DNA from 2 places in the Cellulophaga sp. HaHaR_3_176 genome. Region 1 is predicted to be linked to the other one. Evidence: riboswitches for the same ligand, from Rfam matches in the RefSeq annotation. Region 1 holds a riboswitch; the other holds the start of a gene.
The links. Region 1 has a riboswitch for thiamine pyrophosphate ahead of tenA (thiaminase II). Riboswitches for the same ligand answer to the same signal wherever they lie in the genome.
Positions count from the first base shown of each region.

Region 2: it holds a riboswitch for thiamine pyrophosphate, as region 1 does, so the genes downstream of both, thiS (sulfur carrier protein ThiS) here and tenA (thiaminase II) in region 1, are expected to answer to the same signal.

Region 1 is NZ_CP058990.1:3,005,529-3,013,538, forward strand. It holds gene H0I23_RS13200 (thioesterase family protein) at 1-185, opposite strand, end outside; gene H0I23_RS13205 (nitronate monooxygenase family protein) at 302-1,276, shown strand; gene H0I23_RS13210 (YheT family hydrolase) at 1,283-2,245, shown strand; gene H0I23_RS13215 (cytochrome c) at 2,283-2,759, shown strand; TPP riboswitch at 2,799-2,892, shown strand; gene tenA (thiaminase II) at 3,025-3,681, shown strand; gene thiD (bifunctional hydroxymethylpyrimidine kinase/phosphomethylpyrimidine kinase) at 3,669-4,484, shown strand; gene H0I23_RS13230 (SulP family inorganic anion transporter) at 4,485-6,119, opposite strand; gene H0I23_RS13235 (nicotinic acid mononucleotide adenyltransferase) at 6,324-7,250, opposite strand; gene H0I23_RS13240 (NAD(P)H-dependent glycerol-3-phosphate dehydrogenase) at 7,423-8,010, shown strand, end outside.
Region 2 is NZ_CP058990.1:617,274-625,283, forward strand. It holds gene lptB (LPS export ABC transporter ATP-binding protein) at 1-148, opposite strand, end outside; gene H0I23_RS02745 (carboxymuconolactone decarboxylase family protein) at 296-646, opposite strand; gene tatC (twin-arginine translocase subunit TatC) at 639-1,469, opposite strand; gene H0I23_RS02755 (SIS domain-containing protein) at 1,472-2,437, opposite strand; gene recQ (DNA helicase RecQ) at 2,641-4,842, shown strand; TPP riboswitch at 4,998-5,092, shown strand; gene thiS (sulfur carrier protein ThiS) at 5,208-5,411, shown strand; gene thiC (phosphomethylpyrimidine synthase ThiC) at 5,471-7,330, shown strand; gene H0I23_RS02775 (thiamine phosphate synthase) at 7,483-8,010, shown strand, end outside.

The DNA.
Region 1 (8,010 bases):
TAATATACATGCTCATAAAAAACGACAGGGCCAATTTCATGCTCTGCCATTGTTTTTTGATTAAAGCCTAGTTCCATTAAAAAAGCCATTCGGGTATGACTCATAAAATTTAAATAAGCAGAATTTGCTAAATGACGATTTGCATCTGTATCACTCCAACGAATCTCAAAATCTTTAAGGTACATAGTATATTTTTTTGTTATGCATGCATAATAATCCCAAAAATAACATAGTTTTGATGAAACTAACAAAAATTAAACATAAAATTTATGCTTAATTTTAATGTCTAAAACCTATTTCCATGAATCAGAAAGCCTCTTTTATAAAAGATTTATCATTACCAATTGTTACGGCCCCAATGTTTTTAATTTCTGGTCCGAATTTGGTAATTGAATGTTGCAAAAACGGAATAGTAGGTACTTTTCCCGCGCTTAACCAACGTACAACTGATGGGTTTGAAGAGTGGTTAATAGAAATTAAAACAGAGCTAAAAAAGTTTGAAGATGAAACAGGTAAAAAAGCAGCTCCTTTTGGTGTTAACCTTATTGTTCATCAAACTAACCCAAGGTTAGAAGCTGATTTAAAAATTTGTATAAAGCACAAAGTTCCTTTAATAATCACTTCTTTAGGTGCCGTACCACAAGTTGTAGATGCGATACATAGTTATGGCGGTCTTGTTTTTCATGATATTATTAAAAAAAGACATGCTGAAAAAGCCTCAGAGGCTGGTGTAGATGGCTTAATACTTGTTGCCGCAGGCGCTGGTGGCCATGCAGGCACTATAAACCCAATGACTTTAGTTTCGGAAATAAAAAAATTCTATCATAAAACTATTTTACTTTCAGGATGTATTAGTACTGGTAGAGATGTTGCTTCTGCATTACAAATGGGAGCTGATATGGCTTACATGGGTACTCGCTTTATAAACACAGAAGAAAGTAGAGCAACTGATGAGTACCGAAAAATGATTATTGAAGCAGGAGCAAGTGATGTTGTTTACACAGCTTCAATATCAGGAGTACACGCCAATTTTTTAGGTGCAAGTTTAAAAGCTGCAGGTATTACCGAAGATGACTTAAAGAAAGATGTGAAAATTGATTTTGGTAAAGAATTAGATACTGAAGCTAAAGCTTGGAAAACAATTTGGTCTGCTGGGCAAGGTGTTGCTTTGATTGACAATACTGTTCCTGTTTCTGAATTAGTTAACACGCTTAAATCTGAATTTAAATCAGCTATCGAAGAACAAATCAAAGTTTTAGAAAACTACCCGAAATAAAAAACAATGCCATTAATACCATCTACTTATGATCCTCCTTTTTATTTTAAGAACGGACATTTATCTACCATATATTCTGGAGTATTAAGAAAAGTAAGCGGTTTATCACAAAAAAGGGAACGTATAATATTGCCAGATAGTGATTTTTTAGATGTAGATTGGAGTTTTTCTAACCAAACATCTAACAAGGTAATTATCTTAATTCATGGTTTAGAAGGTAGCGCACAACGCCCTTATATTACAGGTAGCGCAAAACACGCTAACCTTTCTGGTATAGATGCTTGCGCAATAAATTTACGCAGTTGCAGCGGTACTCCTAATGCATTATTTAGATCGTATCACTCTGGCGCAACAGAAGATTTAGAGTCTGTTATAAATCATATACTAAGTAAAAATAAATACGCTCAAATTTTCATAAAAGGTTTTAGTCTAGGCGGTAACCTAGTGCTTAAATATTTAGGTGAAAAAAGAAAACTACCTCCTGAATTAAAAGGAGCTGTAGCAGTCTCGGTCCCATGTGATTTACATAGTTCGTTAAAAGAGTTGCTGAAGCCTAAAAATGCGCTTTACGCAATTAGGTTTAAAAAACATCTAATAGAAAAATTACGAGCTAAGCAACAGCTTTTCCCTGATAAAATTTCAGATAAAGAAATTTTAAGCATTAAAACTTTAAAAGATTTTGATGATGTATATACAAGTAAAGCACACGGTTTTATTGATGCCATTGATTATTACACAAAATCTAGTTGCCTATCTTTTTTACCAAATATAAAAGTGCCAACTTTAATTATCAATAGCAAAAACGATTCTTTTTTAGGGCCAGAGTGTTATCCTAAAAAAGAAGCTCAAGAAAATGAAAATTTACATTTAGAAATTCCTAATTACGGTGGTCATGTTGGCTTTTTCGGAGTAAAAAACACAACTTATACTGAAAAAAGATCTATTGATTTTATAAAAGAATTTTTGTAAATAACTTATCTTAGTGTTTTAATAAATTAACTCAATAATGAAAAAAATACTTAGCATTTTAGCAATTGGCGTTCTATTAACTAGTTGTGGTGAAAAAAAAGAAGAAAAAAAAGGTGGTTTTGACATGCAACGTACCAAAACTGAAGATAAAGCTACTAGTGCTTCAAAAGGTGTTCCTGTTGACATGGATAATGAAGGTATTGGCCCTTTTAAGGATATCGAATTTTCTGATATAGATACTGATTTAGCAGCCGCTGGTGAAGCTAAATATAGTACGGTTTGTACTGCTTGTCATATGGCTGAGGAAAGAATGATAGGCCCTGCTTTGGCTGGTGTTTACGATAGAAGAAATCCGGCTTGGGTTATGAATATGATTAAAAACCCAACTGAAATGCTTAAAAAAGATCCAATAGCTAAAGCATTGTTAGAAGAGTATAATAATGCAATTATGTTAGATAGTGGTTTATCTGAAGACGACACTAGAGCTATTGCCGAGTATTTAAGAACTTTATAATGTTATCCTCTACGGCTACAAAATTGTAGCCGTAGTTATTTTAATCGTTAGGGGTGCTCTTTTGGGGGCTGAGAAATTACCCTTTGAACCTGATTTGTTTAATAGCAACGAAGGGAAACGCATTTTGCATCTTCATAGAAAACTATCATTTGTTACCTGTGTGCAATCGTTTTACCTACTTGTTAAAACTATTTGCAACTATGAATTTTACAATTGATAAAAATTACTTTTTATTTTTATTCAAAACCACTTCAAAACAGACACTATGATGAAGTGGAGTGAACATACTTGGGAGAAAATGAGCCCTACTTTCAAAAAAATCACTAATCATGCTTTTATAAACGAATTAGCTGACGGCACTCTTCCTTTAAAAAAATTTGAATTTTACATACAACAAGATGCATTTTACTTAGCAGATTTTGGTAAAATCTTAGCAGGCATTGGTACTAAATTAGAAGATCCAAAACATGTTGAACATTTTTTAAGTTTTGCAAATGACACTATAAAAGTGGAGCAAATTTTGCACGCTACATATCTTAAAAATATAGATGACACTACAAACGCTAAGCTATCACCTTCTTGCCTTTTATATGTTGGTTTTTTAAATAAAACATTTAACTTAAACTCAATTGAAGAGGCACTTGCCGCAGTGTTACCTTGTTTTTGGATATATAAAAAAGTTGGTGATTTTATTTTAGAACATCAAACTAAGGAGAACAACCCTTATCAAGATTGGATTAATACTTATGCTGGTGAAGATTTTGGAATTGCTGTGCAGAAAGCTATTCAAATTTGCGATTTATATGCTGAAAAAACAACAGAAGAAACTCGTATAAAAATGACTAATTCATTTTTATTGGCATCAAAAATGGAATGGCTATTTTGGGAAAGTGCCTATACTTTAGAAAAATGGAAAATATGACACAAAACTACGCTAGAGTTTTAACTATTGCAGGCAGTGATTCTGGCGGTGGAGCAGGAATTCAAGCAGATTTAAAAACGTTTAGTGCCTGTGGTTGCTATGGCACCTCTGCAATAACAGCCTTAACTGCTCAAAATACAATTGGTGTTACTGATATACACCCAGTTCCAGTGCTACACTTACAAAAGCAAATACAAGCCGTTTTAGATGATATCGGTACCGATGCCATAAAAATTGGAATGCTCCATTCTACAGAAATTATTAACATGGTTGTAAAAACGCTTGAAAAATACAAAGCCACACCAATTGTAATAGATCCTGTTATGGTAGCTACATCTGGCGACAAGCTAGTATTAGACAATGCTATTAAAGCCATTAAGAGTAAGCTAATGTCCATTGCGACAATTATTACCCCGAATATACCTGAATGTGAAATACTATTAAACAAAAAAATTGAAGGCACTAATCTAAAGTTTTATGCAAAAGAATTAGCAGATGCCTATAGCGTCTCTGTTTTATTAAAGGCTGGCCATTTAAACAATGACACTCTTACTGATATTTTTTACAATTTTGATTCGAAAGAATATTTCGAACTTACTTCAAAAAAAGTACAGACCCAAAATACACATGGTACAGGCTGCACCCTATCATCGGCTATAGCTGCTTTTTTAGCAAAAGAGTTCACCTTAAATGAATCTGTTTTGAAAGGAAAAGAATACTTGGAAGGTGCTATTAAAAAAAGTGCGGACCATACACTAGGAAAAGGGCATGGTCCGCTACATCATTTTTATAAATTTTGGTAGTTATTGGTCGTCGTAATTAAATCCGTCGGCAACAACTTTATATTTTGGATCTTCTAAAACATTAACATCTACAATATCATCGGCAGTTGCTAAAAGTTTTATACAATCTTTACTTAAATGCTTTAAATGTAATTTTTTACCTGCAATTTTATAACGTTCAGAAAGCTTATTAATAGCTTCAATACCTGACATATCTGCAATACGGCTATCTTTAAAATCAATAACAACCTCTTCCGGATCATTAGCTACATCAAATTTTTCAGTAAAACCAGTTGTTGATCCAAAAAATAAAGGGCCAAAAATTTCGTATGTTTTCACTCCGTTTTCATCTACATTTTTACGAGCACGAATACGTTTTGCATTTTCCCAAGAGAAAGCAAGAGCTGAAATAATTACACCAATAAATACTGCTATAGCTAAATCGAAAAACACGGTTATAGCAGATACTGCAATTAAAACAAATGCATCTGACATAGGAATCTTTTTTAAGATTCTAAAACTTGACCAAGCAAAAGTTTCTATAACCATCATAAACATTACTCCTATTAATGCTGCAATAGGTACTTGTTCAATATATGTATCAGCAAATAAAATAAAAGAAAGTAATGTTACCGCCATTACAATACCAGATAATCTTCCTCTACCTTTTGCATTTATATTAATTACTGTTTGGCCAATCATACCACAACCACCTGTACCGCCTAACAAACCACTCGCAATGTTACCAAAACCTTGAGCAACACATTCTCTATTACCTCTACCACGAGTATCTGTTAGCTCGTCTACTAAATTCATAGTCATCAAACTTTCTATTAAACCTACACTTGCAGCTAAGAAAGCATACGGAAGAATAAACGTAAACGTGTCTAAATTAAAAGGTAAAAATTGCCAAAACTCTTTATTAGGTGTTGGAAATTCACCACTTAAGCCATCTCCTCCACCTTCTCTAATATATGAACCTACAGTTGTTACATCTAAATCTAACAATATAACACCGAAAGTAGTAATCAATATTGCTGTTAATGCTGCTGGTATTTTAGTAGTTAACTTAGGTAAAAAATGAATTATTGCCATTGTAAACAATACTAAACCAATCATCATATACAACTCAGCTCCTTGCATATAAATACTTAAATACCTTTCAACAGCACTCGGGTCTGGGTTCGGTATTTTATGGCTAAACATTTTTACTTGCGCCATGAAGATGACAATAGCTAAACCATTTACAAACCCCATCATTACTGAATGCGGAATTAAACGTACAAAGCGACCTAATTTTAAAACACCTGCAAAAATTTGAATAAGCCCCATTAAAATAACAGCCCCAAGCAAGTAATAATACCCCATATTCTCTACAGGAATATCAAACTCCAAACCTCTAACATGACCTTCTTTTATTAAGTCTACAAAAATAACTGCCACAGCACCAGCTGCACCTGAAATCAAGCCTGGTCTACCTCCAAAAATTGCTGTAATTAACCCAACAATAAATGCCCCTGATAACGCCACTAAAGGATCGATGTTTGCCACAAAAGCAAAAGCCACCACTTCTGGAATCATCGCTAGAGACACGGTTACCCCTGCGAAAAAATCGTTTTTAGGATTGGAAGTAAGTTTTTTGATAAAATTCATTATTTGTACTAATTTTTTTGAAGTGGCAAAAGTACTACTTTTCAACTGCACGACACTATGCAGCCTTAATTATAACATAATTAGCAGATTACATCTTTCCTTTTTGTTGATTCTTAAAATAATTTAAAAAATAAGTATTAAAAAACCGCTTTAAGATATTAATCTTAAAGCGGTTACAAAACTTACCAACCTAAAAAACTATTTTAATTATTTTTTCTTTCTAGTAACATTCATTATTGGATTATCAACTTTTATTCTTTTTCTTGTTGTCGCATTTTCATCGGTTTTTAAGTATTGTATATACCCCCTACCTTTAAATTCATACGTTGTTCCACTATTTGGGTGGTATAATTCAATCGTTTTATCATTTATTACATATAACTCAAAATAATCATCTCCAATAAAATCGTAACTCAAGGTTAAAACTTTCAACGAGTTATCATTAGCAACATCATATACTTGGTAATCCCCTTCAAAATCCCATTGCAAGGTATTTATTCCTGTTCCCCTATTATCTATTGAAGATCTAAAAAAATCTGACTGATTACCCGTTAAGAATTGAAGAAAGTTTTCGTTATCAAAATCATTTAAAGCTCCTTCGTTACTAGTATATACTTTTTCCCAAGCATCATATTCTTGCAAGAAATACTGAATATTATCATAAAAAACCATATCGTAATCAAAATTACTTCTTTGATATCCTTTTAAAAAATAAGATGTATCAGATCTACTATCATACAATTCAATCGTTTTACTATTCACTACAAAAACACCAAGAACCCAGCTTCCATCAATATCATGATTAATTTCTACTATTCCATCAAAACCATTATATGTACCTACATCTATTCCAAAACCATTTCCTGTTTTTCCAATACCTGATAAATTATTATTAGCTAACAAAACACCACCATCAAAAGTCACAGTAAATGCACGTTGCAAAAAAGGTATTTCTCCGTTCCCAATTGTTGCATTAATATCTACATACCACAACTCACTTGATGCTAGTACTTGATTTACATTAAAACGAGTTTCTTCAATTATATAATCATCTTCTATAAACACCTCTGTGTAACAAGATGCTGCTAACACTCCTACAAATACGAATCCGAATAATAATTTTAATTTTCTCATAATCTAAATCTTTATGGTTATTTATCACAAAACAATTCTCGTGCCAAAAAACACAAAACACTATTTATCAGCAATCTACATTGTTTTTAATTTTGTTAAATTTGTAAAGAGATAAAGTTTTTGGCAAACTTCTAAAGAATTGTTTACCTTACTTTTTTTTAGATAATGGACTATGAATAGAGATTTGAAATTTGCAGTTTTAGGTGGAGGAAGTTGGGCTACAGCAATAGTAAAAATGTTGACAGAAAACGTTGATACTATTCACTGGTTTATGAGAAATTCTGATGCGATTGAGCATATTAGAACTCAAGGCCACAACCCTAATTATTTAAGTTCAGTAGAGTTTAATACAAAGCAGTTACTTTTAACTGATGATATTAATATTGCAATCAACAATGCCGATATACTAATATTTGCTGTCCCTTCTGCATTTTTAGAAACAGAACTATCAAAATTAAAGATCTCGTTAGAAGGTAAAACCATTTTTTCTGCAATTAAAGGTATTGTACCAGAAACAGGTTTAATTGTAGGTGAGCATTTTAATGAAAAATATGACATACCATTTGAAAATATCGGTGTTATAACTGGCCCCTGCCATGCAGAAGAAGTTGCTCTTGAACGTTTATCATATTTGACAATTGCTTGTGCCAACCAAGATAAAGCTGAAATCGTTGCCGAACATTTAAGTAGCGATTATATTAAAACTAAAATTTCTGATGATATCATAGGCACTGAATATGCTGCTATGTTAAAAAACATA
Region 2 (8,010 bases), 1.4 Mb from region 1:
CGACAATCATATAAAATGAAGTAGTTTTACCAGCACCATTTGGCCCTAAAAGTCCAACAATTTCTCCTTGGTTAACTTCTAAAGAGATTCCTTCAACTACTCGTCGCCCTCCGTAGGACTTCATTATATTATCTGCTCGTAACTTCATGTGCTGAAACTGTTTTTCTTAACTATTTATGTTTGTAAATAAACTAAAATAGCATGATGAATACACCTTAAGTTCATTTTAAGATATATTTATTTCTCTATCAAAACTAACTTAAAATGTTTTCTCACTCAAGTTATTAATCAATTTTTAACCTTCTTGCTGTTCTAGCTCTTCCCAATACTCATATGCTCTACGTAAATGAGGTACTACAATTGTACCACCAACTAACGTTGCAATACTTAATGTTTCCATCACCTCTTCTTTGGTAACTCCTTCTTTGTGAGAACTCTCTAAATGGTATTTTACGCAATCATCGCAACGTAAAACGGTAGAGGCTACTAAGCCTAATAACTCTTTAGTCTTAACATCTAAAGCTCCTGCAGTAAATGCGTTTGTATCTAGATTAAATATTCTTTTAATTATTTTATTGTTGTCTGATAATAACTTATCATTCATCTTAGAACGATATGCGTTGAATTCTTCTATTTGATTAGGCATTTTTTCTTCTTTTTTCTTTTTTAGCTTCTTTTCTTAAAACAGAGCCAGATATGTAAATACTTATTTGGTATAAAAACAATACAGGTATAGCTACTACAACTTGGCTAGCAACATCTGGCGGAGTTATTACTGCTGATAAAATTAATACAACAACAAGTGATATTTTTCTATATTTTTTAAGAATTTCAGGCGTTACTAGTCCAATTTTAGTTAAAAAATAGATGATGATTGGTAACTCAAAAATAATTCCACATGCAATTACAGATGCTCTTAAAGTAGATATGTATGAGCTTAAATCGAACTCATTTTTTACAACATCACTTACCGAATAAGTACCTAAAAAGTTGATAGAAAACGGAGCTACTACATAGTATCCAAATAACACTCCTAAAAAGAATAAAAAAGATGCTATTACAATAAAACCTTTAGAACTTTTACGTTCTTTTTCATATAAACCAGGACTAATAAATTTCCATGCTTCATATAAAACATAAGGGAAAGATAAAATAAAACCAGCCCAAATAGAGGTCCAAATATCAGCAGAAAACTGCCCAGCCATAGTTCTACTTTGTATCGTAAAAGGTAGTTCTTCTGCACAAAAATCAGAAGTCATTCCAAAATAAGTAGCAATCCTACAGAAAAATTCATAGGTAGGGAAATTCATTCGGCTAGGAGCAAAAATTATAGAATCAAATATAAAACCACTCATGGCAAATGCCACACAACCAATTATTAAAACCGCTAACGTAGCGCGTATTAGATGCCAACGTAACTCTTCTAGATGATCTAAAAAAGACATCTCATTTTTTACTTCATTCTCCATTACTATATAATTCCTTCGTTGATTAGGTTGTGTAAATGTACAACACCCAAATAAGTGCCGTCTTTTATGGCTAATAGTTGTGATATACCTTTAGACTGCATTAGGTCGAGAGCTTTTACAGCTAGCATATCGTTATCTATAGTTTTTGGGTTACTCGTCATAATATCCTTTGCGGTAAGCCCTTTAATATTATCATGTTTATTCAGCATTCTTCGTATATCACCATCAGTAACAATACCCACCACTTTATTATTTTCAATAACAGCAGTAACGCCTAACATTTTTTCTGAAATTTCTACAATTACAGTTTTAACATCGGCATCTATTGCTACTTGAGGTTTGAGATTGTTTTCTGCAATATCTGAAACACGAAGATATAATCGTTTGCCTAATGAACCGCCTGGGTGGTATTTGGCAAAATCTTTACTACTAAAACCACGCAATTCTAATAAGCATATTGCAAGAGCATCACCTAAAACCAATTGAGCTGTAGTACTTGTTGTTGGAGCAAGGTTATTAGGGCAAGCTTCCTTTTCAACAAAACTATTCAAAATAAAATCAGATTGTTTTGCTAGAGTAGATTCTAAATTACCCGTCATACCAACAAGAATATTACCTCCTTTTTTGATTAAAGGAACTAACATTTTAATTTCTGGAGTATTACCACTTCTTGAAATACAAATTACAGTATCGTTTTCTTGAATTGTTCCCAGATCGCCGTGTATAGCATCTGCAGCATGCATAAATATAGAAGGAGTACCTGTAGAATTTAAAGTAGCTACAATTTTAGAAGCTATTAGAGCACTTTTACCAATACCCGTAATAACTACTCTGCCTTTAGAATTAAGGATGTGATTCACAGTATCAGAAAACTTATAATCTAGTAAAGTAGATAAGTTTTGAATAGCATTAGCTTCATTCTCAATGGTTCTTCTTGCTATATCGAGTATTGCTGTGTTTTCTTTCAATTTAAATAATTCAATTATCTGGTTGTATTCCTAAAAGAATGTCTTATATTTAAATACAAAATTACATAATCTATATGTTATAGTATATTTTAAACACTTTAAAGTGGAATTTTGTTTTTGTTCGAAAATTATAGGTTCTAAATAGTATTGTGCTTTAATATTGTCAATACTAAAAATGTAGAAAACTAATAGTAAACTAAATTATGAGTTTGAGTGATATTGATTTGCATTCCTCACTAAAAAAATATTTTGGATTTTCTAAGTTCAAAGGTCTTCAAGAGAAGGTAATAACAAGTATTCTTAAAGGAAAAAATTGTTTTGTAATTATGCCCACTGGTGGTGGTAAGTCGCTATGCTATCAACTTCCTGCTTTAATGCAAGAAGGTACAGCTATAGTAGTTTCGCCATTAATAGCATTAATGAAAAATCAAGTAGATGCTATTAGAGGTGTATCTTCAGAAAATGGTATTGCTCATGTTTTAAATTCGTCTTTAACTAAGACGGAGATAAAGCAAGTGAAAAGCGATATTACAAATGGAATAACGAAACTGTTATATGTAGCTCCTGAATCGTTAACAAAAGATGAGTATGTTGAATTTTTACAATCTGTAAAAATATCATTTGTTGCTGTTGATGAGGCGCATTGTATATCAGAATGGGGACACGATTTTAGACCAGAGTACCGAAATTTAAAAAATATTATTAGTCGATTAGATGATAATATTCCAATAATAGGTTTAACAGCAACAGCAACTCCAAAAGTACAGGAAGATATTATTAAAAATTTAGGTATTACTGATGCAGATCTTTTTAAGGCATCATTTAATAGACCTAATTTATTTTATGAAATACGCCCTAAAACCCAGAATATTGAAGCTGATATTATTCGTTTTGTAAAACAAAACTCAGGTAAGTCAGGTATTATATATTGTTTGAGTAGAAAAAAAGTAGAAGAATTTGCTCAAATATTACAAGTAAACGGAGTTAGTGCTGTACCGTATCATGCAGGTTTTGATACTAAAACACGATCTAAATATCAAGATATGTTTTTGATGGAAGAGGTTGATGTTGTAGTAGCAACAATTGCATTTGGTATGGGTATTGACAAACCTGATGTTCGCTTTGTTATTCATCATGATATTCCTAAAAGTATTGAAAGTTATTATCAAGAAACTGGTAGGGCAGGTAGAGATGGTGGAGAAGGACATTGTTTAGCATTTTATTCTTATAAAGACATAGAGAAGTTAGAAAAGTTTATGTCTGGTAAACCTGTTGCTGAGCAAGAAATTGGTAATGCATTGTTACAAGAAATGGTAGCCTATGCAGAAACTTCGATGTCTCGTAGAAAATTTATCCTTCATTATTTTGGAGAGTATTTTGATGAGGTGAATGGAGATGGAGCCCTTATGGATGATAATACAAAAAATCCAAAAGACAAAGAAGAAGCAAAAGATGATTTGGTAAAAGTTATTAAGGTGGTGAAAGGCACTATGGAGAAGTTTAAATCCAAAGAAATAGTCAAAGTACTTACCGGAAAAACGAATGCAATTATAGCATCACATAAAACAGACGAAAAACCTTTTTTTGGTATAGGTAAAGATAAAGGTGTTGAACATTGGATGGCTTTAGTGCGCCAAGGCTTAGTAGCTGGTTACATGAAAAAAGAAATAGAACAATACGGCATTCTTCATGTAACAGAAAAAGGAGCAGCTTATTTAGAGAATCCTGTTTCTTTTATGATGACTAAAGATCACGTATACAATCAAGCTACTGACGATGCTATTGTAAGCGCAGCTAAAACTAGTGGAGGAGTAGCAGATGAAAAATTGCTGAAAATCTTAAAGGATTTAAGGAAAAAAGAAGGTCAAAAACTGGGAGTACCACCATTTGTTATTTTTCAAGATCCATCTTTACAAGATATGGCTCTTAAATACCCGATTAGCATTGAAGAGTTAGTAAATATTCATGGTGTAGGAGAGGGGAAAGCTAAAAAATATGGAAAACCATTTATTAGTTTTATCAAACAATATGTTGAAGATAATGATATTATCAGACCAGATGATCTAGTTGTTAAAAGTACTGGTGCAAATTCAGCTTTAAAGTTATATGTGATTCAAAATGTAGATCGTAAGCTTCCATTAGATGATATTGCTTCAGCAAAAGGGTTAGCCATTCCTGATTTAATAAAGGAAATGGAACAGATTGTGTATAGCGGAACGAAATTAAATATAAGCTATTGGATCGATGAAATTTTAGACGAAGATCAGCAAGAAGAATTGCATGATTACTTTTTAGAAGCAGATTCAGATGGAATAGAAGATGCTATTACAGAGTTTGATGGTGATTATGAAGATGAAGAATTACGCCTTTTTAGAATTAAATTTATTAGTGAAGTTGCCAATTAAAAACTTCTTTTAGTAAAAAAATAGACTATAACACTCCTAAATTTTAGGGGTGTTATTTTTTTATAGGCATGTTACTAAATTGTTAATTCTTAGAAATTATCATTTAAATATCCTCATTCCGGTTTTAGTATCATAGTTTTTTTATAGTTTTACAGAGTAAACTTTAGGGGTGTTCCTTTTACGGAACTGAGAAATACCCTTTGAACCTGATGCGGTTAGTACCGCCGAAGGGAAAAGTTGAAAAATACCTTGAAATGGGTATTTGCAACCTTTTCATATGTGTGTGCTTTGTTCTTAAAGCACCTCATTTTTCAAAGAATATTCTCTGCTTTTAAAATTTACAGCATATTTAAAATATACTGTACATGATTTCTATTTTAGTTAACGAAAAACCAATACGTATTCAAAAAAATACAAACGTATTGCAACTTCTCGAAAAATTGCGAACTCCTCAAAACGGAATTGCAGTCGCTTTAAACAATACTATTATCACCAAAGATTTCTGGAAATATGAAATCTTGGATGATAATGATTCACTTCTGATTATTCAAGCCACTCAAGGCGGTTAATTGCACTTTAGAAACTCCAAGCACAGTATTTATTTCTTAAAGATCAAATCTCACAATATATGAAAAGCAAAGACACCGCACCAAAAAACGAAAAGCTTAGCACGCAACCTTTTCCTAATTCTAAAAAAATTTATGTAGCAGGAAAACTACATCCACAATTAAAAGTGGCCATGCGAGAAATTGCGTTGAGTGATACTAAAGATTCCTTGACTGGCAAACTTACGCCAAACGAGCCAGTTACGGTCTATGACACTTCAGGACCTTATACAGACCCTACAAAAGAAATAAATGTTCACAAAGGAATAGATAGAATCCGTGAGCAGTGGGTTTTAGATCGTGGAGATGTAGAACAATTAGAAGAGTTTAGCTCAGAATATTGTAATGAACGTCTAAACAATAAGAATTTAGATCATATGCGTTTTTCACTTCTAAAAAAGCCAATGCGTGCTAAAGAGGGCAAAAATGTAACGCAGCTGCATTATGCTAAAAAGGGAATAATCACTCCAGAAATGGAATACATTGCCATTCGTGAGAATCAGCGTATGGAGGAAATGACCGAAATTGCCAAACAGCACAAAGGAGAACATTTTGGCGCGGCAATCCCCGATAAAATTACGGCAGAATTTGTACGAGAAGAAGTGGCTAGAGGTAGAGCTGTAATTCCTAGTAATATAAATCACCCAGAAGCAGAACCCATGATTTTGGGTCGTAACTTTTTGGTGAAGATAAATGCCAATATTGGAAACTCTGCCGTAACCTCTTCCATAGAAGAAGAAGTAGAAAAAGCGGTTTGGGCATGCCGTTGGGGGGCAGATAATATTATGGATTTGTCTACAGGGCAAAACATCCATGAAACTAGAGAGTGGATTATTCGAAACTCTCCAGTACCTGTAGGGACTGTGCCTATTTACCAAGCTTTAGAAAAAGTGAATGGCGTCGCAGAAGACCTTACTTGGGAAATTTTTAGAGATACACTTATTGAGCAAGCAGAACAGGGAGTAGATTACTTTACAATTCATGCAGGTGTTTTATTGCGTTATGTACCTATGACCGCTAAACGAGTTACAGGTATTGTTTCTCGTGGAGGTTCTATTATGGCCAAATGGTGTTTAGCACATCATAAAGAGAGTTTCTTGTACACACATTTCGAAGATATTTGTGAGATTTTAAAACAATACGACGTAGCGTTTTCTTTAGGAGATGGTTTACGTCCTGGATCTGTTGCAGATGCTAATGATGAGGCACAATTTGCAGAGTTAGAAACATTGGGGGAACTAACAAAAATAGCCCGTAAGCATGAAGTGCAATGTTTTATAGAGGGCCCTGGTCACGTACCAATGCATATGATCAAAGAAAATATGGAGAAGCAAATAGAACTTTGTGATGAAGCTCCTTTTTATACGTTAGGACCTTTAACTACAGATATTGCGCCAGGTTATGACCATATTACCTCCGGTATTGGAGCCGCTATGATTGGTTGGTTTGGTTGTGCTATGCTATGTTATGTAACACCAAAAGAACACTTAGGATTGCCTAATAAACAAGATGTGAGAACAGGAGTAATTACGTACAAGCTTGCAGCCCATGCGGCCGATTTAGCAAAGGGGCACCCAGGGGCGCAACATAGAGATAATGCACTCTCAAAAGCGCGATTTGAATTTAGATGGGAAGATCAGTTTAATCTAGGACTAGATCCGGAATTAGCTCGAGAGTATCATGATGAAACCTTGCCTGCCGATGGGGCAAAAGTGGCACATTTTTGTTCTATGTGCGGACCTAAATTTTGTTCTATGAAAATATCACAAGAAGTAAGAGATTTTGCCGCGGAGCATGATATTGTTGATAATGAAGTCATTCAAAAAGGAATGGAGGAGAAGTCTAAAGAATTTAAAGATAAAGGGTCAGAAGTATATTTGTAGTATACACAGGAGGTTCCTACGCCTTGGAAAAAGGCGTAGTCGGGCTTTCCGTTATATCTTTTGCCTATTCGTATAAGTTTATGTCGTTTTACGCCATAAATTTACACCAACAGCAAAAGGATGCCACTGCAATCCCTAACCCAAAAAAAAGTATGATAGTTCTTATAGCGCCAGAGGAAGATATTGCCAATGAAATTGAAATTTTACACCAACTTTTTGAAGCCGGTTTAGTCTATTTTCATTTAAGAAAGCCTTCTAAAAATTATCAAGAGCATTGTGATTATTTAGATTTGATAGATGAGAAGTATCATAACCGTATCGTTGTGCATTATTTTCATGAATTAGTGAATGTATATAATTTAAAAGGTATTCATTTTCAGGAGCAAAAAAGAATAGATCATATAGATAATCCAGGGCAATATTTTAAACCGCTCAATATGTATGGTAAAACCATCAGTTCTTCATTTCATGATCCAGACGTTTTAAAGGCTTGTGGGTTTGAATTTGATTATCATTTATTAAGTCCCGTTTTTTCTTCAATTTCTAAAAAAGGATATGAAGGTAAAGGTTTTAAGGTAACCCATATTCAAAAACGGATTATTGGTATGGGCGGAGTTACAGAGAACAATATTGAAGAAATTCATCAATTAGGGTATCAAGGTATAGGAGTTTTAGGCGGA